2 linked regions of the Methylosinus sp. H3A genome follow. The protein of the gene in region 1 interacts with the protein of each later gene in a pairwise test. Links are inferred from orthologs where the notes say so. Each region holds a gene or a part of one and is shown on either strand. Other genes may lie near its edges.

Region 1 (3,037 bases):
CTCCCATAACGCCGCGAGCTTGGGGCCGAGCGCGGCCGGCTCGTGCGGAATATCGAGGCCGAGAAGATCCTTGAGCTGACTGGCGAAAATGATGACGGCTATGCCGGCGGTGAAGCCGACCGTCACCGGAAAGGGGATGTATTTGATGTAGGTGCCGCCGCGCAGCAGGCCGATCGCGAGCAGGATGACGCCCGCCATCATCGTGGCGAGCGCGAGCCCGTCATAGCCCTGGCGCTGCACGATGGAGAAGACGAGAACGATGAAGGCGCCCGCGGGCCCGCCGATCTGAAAACGGCTGCCGCCGAGCGCCGACACGAGAAAGCCGCCGATGATCGCCGTATAGAGCCCGCGGTCCGGGCTCAATCCAGAGGCGATGGCGAAGGCCATGGAGAGCGGCAGAGCGACGATCGCGACAGTGAGGCCGGCGATGGCGTCGGCGCGCAGATCGGCAAGGCCATAGCCTTCGCGCAAAATGGTGACGAGCTTGGGCGTGAACAGCTCGATGAAGCTCGGCTGGCGAAAACGTCGATCTCTCAACATCGGCTCCTTCGTTCGAGGAGCGGCGGGATCGTCGGCGCGAAGTCGGCGGTCGTCGTCGCGGATCAGAGCGTCTCCAAGCCGAAGCGGACGCCGGTTCGGCTGGAGACGCGTCGACACAAATGTCGAGAATCTTTCCATGTTTCAATGAAACATCGAAAGATTCTGGTCGTCTCACGTCGTCGAATGGGGCGGGCCGGGGCGGCGCATTCTGACGCCGCGTCCGCCGCCCTCGCTGCGGGCGTTCTCGCCGATCAGCTCGACGCCGGCCTCGGTCAGCGCCTCGACGACCTTGGTGAGCGTCTCGATCACGCCGCGGACATTGCCGTCGCTCGCCTCCATGCGCTGAATCGTCGGCAAGGAGACGCCGGAAAGCTCGGCCAGCTTTTTCTGATCTATGCCGAGCAGCGCCCTTGCGGCGCGCAATTGAGCGGCGGTGATCATCTCATATGCTCACGCTTTTTATATTAGCAGACATGTTTTACATCGCCAAGATGATGTTTTAAACATCATCTGAGCCATTTTGCAACGCGGCCGCGCGACTCGTGCGCGCCCTGGTTCTCGCCTGACCCGCGCGCATGTTAGCTTGGCGGATATGAACAAACCCGTGCAAATCGACGAGAGCTGGAAGCTTCGCCTCGGAGCGGAGTTCGAGCAGCCCTATTTCGGCGCGCTGCGCCATTTCGTGCGCGAGGAATATGCGAGAGCCAAGGTCTATCCGCCGGCCAAGCAGATTTTCCGCGCCTTCGACGAATGCCCTTTCGACGCTGTCGAAGTGGTGATCCTCGGACAAGATCCCTACCACGGCCCCGGCCAGGCCAATGGCCTGTGCTTCGCTGTCGGCCGCGACATTGCGCCGCCCCCTTCGCTGCAGAACATCTTCAAGGAGATCGAGGCCGATCTCGGGCGGAAGGTCTCGCGCGATCCGGACCTCTCGCGCTGGGCGCGTCAGGGCGTGTTGCTGCTCAACGCCACGCTCACCGTGCGCGGGAGCGCCGCCGGCTCGCATCAGGGCAAGGGCTGGGAGCGTTTCACCGACGCCGCCGTGCAGGCGCTCTCGCGCGAGCGAGAGGGCGTCGTCTTTCTTCTATGGGGCAATTACGCGCGGCAGAAAGGCGCGGGCGTCGATCGCGCCAAGCATTTGGTGCTCGAGAGCGCGCATCCCTCGCCGCTGTCTGCGCGCGGCTTCTTCGGCTGCAGGCATTTTTCCAAAGCCAACGCCTATCTCGAATCGAAAGGACGCGCGCCGATCGAGTGGTGAGGCGGCTATATTACTGGAATACATTATAAAATTAGTCGTTTACCAAAATGTAACCGCGGTTTCGTAGTTGAGTATTCATTGGATTGCCGGCGCGAGTCGGCCATTTCTGAGGCGTTTTCGCCGAGTCCGGCGGCGCGTCTCCAAATCATCTCGAGACGCGAGTTTCGCATGTATTTGACGTTGCTTTGTAATTCTCTTCATATTTACCGCCGATTTTGCGATCTTTGTCTCGATTATCTACGATCGCGGTTCGTCGCTGTCCCATTTGCCGCCGTGCGGCTCAGCCTCGCATTGATGGTAAGCGCCTATGTCGGCGCCAAAGCGACGGGGCTGACGCTGCCACCCTTCCCGGACCTGAGCCTTTTCCTCGTCGCAGTCTTCGCTCTCGACGTCTATTGTCGCTTCGCCTCGCCGAGCTTGGTCTCGCGCGTTGCGCCGATTTTCGTCTATTCGATGATCTATCTGGTGGCGACGTCGCTCGCGGGCGCCTTTGCGAGCTATGCGACGCAGCGTCTCGCCATGCCGCTGCAGGACGAGCTGTTTCTCTCGCTCGATCGATGGCTCGGCGTCGATTGGCTGGCCTTTGTCCATTATATCGACGATCGTCCTGTGTTGGCGGAATGGCTACGGAAAGCCTATGCGAGCATGGCCATTCAGATCATCGCGCCGGTGCTTCTGCTGGCTGCGCTCGAGCGCATCGACGAATTGCGCGTCTATCTTCTCTCCTACGCGATCGCGCTCACGGCGACGATCGTCATCGCCGCTCTGCTTCCGGCCTCGAGCGCGATCACTCTCGTCGACAATTCGATGTTTCACGAGCTTCGGTTCGCCGGCCGCACCCCGCTGGATCATCTGGCGCGCTTGCGCGAGGCCGGTCCATTGAATTTCGCGAACAGCGCGATCGGCGGCCTTTTGAGCTTTCCCTCCTTTCATGCCGTGGTCGGCGCGCTGACGCCTCTCAGCCTGCGCTCTGTGCGCCCGGTCTTCTACGTCTTGTGCCTCGTCGACGCCGCCCTGATGGTGGGCACGGTGACGGACGGCGGACATTATGCCGTGGACCCGATCGGCGGAGTCGCGGTCGCCTATCTGTCCTATCGGTTCGCGCGGCGCATAGAGGAACGACGGAGTCAATTCGCGCTGGGCCGACGCTTGGCGAACACGCCGACGATCACCGCGCGCGCGATATGCTCGGCCATGCATTGATAGCCGAGATCGTTGAGGTGGAAATTGTCGCGCGCC
Region 2 (3,108 bases), 960 kb from region 1 along the record:
GGCTTCGACGCATTTCTCCTCGGTGGCGTAGCCCGGGATGGCGTTGGTGGCGACCGCACCGGCGGCCTGGGAGGTGGTGACGACGAAGGTCGCTATGACGAGCGTGTAGGACATTGCAAATCTCCACGAAAATAAAAATCGAATGAAATGCGGCGGCGCGCCGCCCGCTGTCTCCAATAGCGTGAAACGATTGCCAAACTGTCGCCGCTCAGCGGTAGATTTCGGCGATCGCCAGAAAATCCTTCGCCGTCAAGGATGCGCCGCCGATAAGCGCCCCGTCCACATTGGCGATGCGCAACAGCTCGCCGGCGTTGGCCGGCTTCACCGAGCCGCCATAGAGGATGCGCGTCGCTCCCGCGCCCGCGCCGAACAAAGTGACGAGCCGCGCGCGGATCGCGGCGTGCATTTGCGCCACATCCTGCAACGTCGGCGTGAGGCCTGTGCCGATTGCCCAGACCGGCTCATAAGCGACGACCAGCCTCTCCGGCGCGACGTCCTGCGGCAGCGAGCCGTCGAGCTGGCGTTCGACGATCTCGCTGGCGCGGCCGGCGTCGCGTTCGGCGCGCGTCTCGCCGACGCAGACGATGGGCGCGAGACCGGCGCGCAGACCCGCCTCCGCCTTGGCGCGGACCAGCGCGTCACTCTCGCCATGATCGCAGCGCCTCTCGCTGTGGCCGACGATGACATAGGCGGCGCCGGCGTCGGCCAGCATCTCGGCGGAAATGTCGCCGGTATGGGCGCCGTTCGCCTTTGCGTGGCAATCTTGCCCGCCGAGCCGGATTTCGGCGCCGGCGACGATCGGCGCGGCTCGAGAGAGAAGTGTGGCTGGCGGGCAGATCGCCAGCTCGACTTTGGCGCGCAGACCCGCGTCATAATGTTGCGCGATCGTCTCGATCTCACTGATCGACGCCGAAAGCCCGTTCATTTTCCAATTTCCGGCGACGAGCGGGCGCGGCGTGGAAGACATGTCCGGGCGTTCCTCTCAAATCGAAGCGAGCAAAGCTCGCCATATCAGCGCTCGCCGCCCTGGGCAATTCGCCGCGACGCCGCGCGGTTGCGGGCATGAGGAAAATTGTCGCCGCTCGGGGAGCGGGTTGCCGGGCGTCCGGCCGACGGCTATAAGCGCCGCGATCCTAAATCCCATCCTCGAACTCGACGAGACGACGCGCCCATGGCGATCGAACGCACATTCTCCATCATCAAGCCGGACGCCACCAAGCGTAATCTGACCGGCAAGATCAACGCCCTCATCGAGGACGCCGGGCTCCGCATCGTGGCGCAGAAGCGTATCCGCTTGTCCCGCGAGCAGGCCGAAACCTTTTATGGCGTCCACAAGGAACGCCCCTTCTTCGGCGAGCTGATCGAATCGATCACCTCCGGTCCGGTTGTCGTCCAGGTGCTGGAAGGCGAGGGGGCGATCGCCAAATATCGTACGGTCATGGGCGCCACCAATCCGGCCAGCGCCGATCCGGGCACGATCCGCAAGGAATTCGCCGTGTCGATCGGCGAGAACTCGGTGCATGGCTCCGACGCGCCTGAGACCGCCGCCATCGAGATCCCGCAGTTCTTCTCGGGCAATGAGATCGTCGGCTGATTTTCAGGCCGAGGCGTAGCTCGGGAAATAGGCGGCGAGCAGCCGGTCCCGATAGGCGACGAGATTGGCCGTGCCGGCCACGGCCTCCCGCAATGGCGATACGAGCTCGGTGACGAGCGATTCCGCCACCATTGCGAAGGCCATGGCGTCGGCGGCGCTGGGCGCCTCGCCGAAGAGATAGGGCTTGTCGCCGAGCAGGACGGAAAGCGCCGCTATGTCGCGCCGTCCGAGCTCGGCGAGCTCCTCGTCCGAGTGCCGCCCGAGGCCCTGCGCCACGAGGCTGCGCGCCACTTTCTTGCGGATCAGCGCCTTCACGAGCGGACGAATGACCGCCGGCGCGCCGGAGAAGAATTGCGCCGGACCACGCGCGAAATTGCCGTCGTCGATCCAGCGGGCCTGCACCAGCAGCCAATAATAATGTTCCTCCAGCATTTTCTCGATCGCCCAGCCGGCGGCGCGCTGCTCCGGCGTGAGGCCGGCGTCGAAATCGATGCCATAGGTCTTTTCGAGATAGAGGCGGATGAAGGTCGAATCGGCGACGATCGTCCCCTCGTCGTCGATATAGGGAAGCTTGCCCTTGGGCGCGCGGCCGTAGCCGGAGTGGTCCTCCACGAAACGCAGGCCGGCGAATTTCAGCAGCGTCATCGCCTTGAGCACGAAGGGGCTGGCGTCCGGGAGACCGAAATAGGGACCGAATGAATATAATTTGATCATCGGTAAAACCTCTTTGCGCCCTCACGGCATATGATCGACCAAGTCCGTTCACGCCACTTTGCGCGCCGCCGAGATCGAGGAATTCTCACCTTTTTACGTTAACATGGAACAGCGCGCGCAGCGGGCCGCGGCGCGTAGACGGGCGAGGCCGAAAGACGCCATGACGAAGCGGAGAGCCTATTGGACATGGCGCGCAGCGGGGTTGCTGTCGCTCGGCGTTCTACTTCTGGCGACGCCTTTCGACGGCGCGCTCGGTCTCGCCAAGCTGCTGGCCTTCGCCGTCTATCTTTGCGTTTTCGCCTTGCCGAGCCCGTGCAAAAGCGGGGCGGCCTATCCGTTCGGACATGGCTTTCGCCCCGGAGCGGGATGTCCGCGGCCGAGTCAGCCGGAGGAGGGGACGGCGAGCGCCGGCTCCGGCGAGGAAGCCGCGCCGAGCACACGATTGCCCTCGGCTGTGACCGCGCCGGAGGCGACGAGCCGCAGCGCCCGCGGATAAAGCAGATGCTCCTGCTCGAGCACGCGCGCCCCCAGCGTCTGCGGCGTATCGGAATCGAGCACGGCGACTGCGGCCTGAGCGACGATCGGCCCTTCGTCCATTTCCGGAACCACGAAATGGACGGTGCAGCCGTGGATTTTCACGCCCTCGGCGAGCGCCCGCTCATGCGTGTGGAGTCCGCGAAACGCCGGGAGCAGAGCCGGGTGGATATTGAGCATGCGCTCGCGCCACTGGCCAATGAACCAGGGCGTCAGCAGCCGCATGAATCCAGCGAGGCACAGAAACTCGATGCGATGCGTCTCCA

What was found.
Region 2: the proteins of ung (region 1) and ndk interact in binary tests that used the Escherichia coli proteins (3 or more experiments, as listed by UniProt). The link is inferred for Methylosinus sp. H3A from one-to-one orthologs.

What each region holds. Positions count from the first base shown.
Region 1 is NZ_JADNQW010000005.1:2,787,607-2,790,643, forward strand. The notes cover bases 244-2,965. They hold ung (uracil-DNA glycosylase), read left to right. Parts: upstream 244-1,132; coding sequence 1,133-1,798; downstream 1,799-2,965. Other genes in these bases: IY145_RS15930 (SulP family inorganic anion transporter), read right to left, coding at 244-540; IY145_RS15935 (helix-turn-helix domain-containing protein), read right to left, coding at 712-981; IY145_RS15945 (phosphatase PAP2 family protein), read left to right, coding at 2,072-2,965; IY145_RS15950 (GDSL-type esterase/lipase family protein), read right to left, coding at 2,926-2,965. In the rest of the region: more of IY145_RS15930, read right to left, coding at 1-243; more of IY145_RS15945, read left to right, coding at 2,966-3,001; more of IY145_RS15950, read right to left, coding at 2,966-3,037. UniProt on the Escherichia coli protein: Excises uracil residues from the DNA which can arise as a result of misincorporation of dUMP residues by DNA polymerase or due to deamination of cytosine.
Region 2 is NZ_JADNQW010000005.1:3,746,896-3,750,003, reverse strand. What follows is about bases 90-2,882. They hold ndk (nucleoside-diphosphate kinase), read left to right. Parts: upstream 90-1,171; coding sequence 1,172-1,594; downstream 1,595-2,882. Other genes in these bases: purN (phosphoribosylglycinamide formyltransferase), read right to left, coding at 2,690-2,882; IY145_RS20325 (glutathione S-transferase family protein), read right to left, coding at 1,598-2,308; tpiA (triose-phosphate isomerase), read right to left, coding at 209-967; IY145_RS20340 (hypothetical protein), read right to left, coding at 90-114. Also shown: more of IY145_RS20340, read right to left, coding at 1-89; more of purN, read right to left, coding at 2,883-3,108. UniProt on the Escherichia coli protein: Major role in the synthesis of nucleoside triphosphates other than ATP. The ATP gamma phosphate is transferred to the NDP beta phosphate via a ping-pong mechanism, using a phosphorylated active-site intermediate.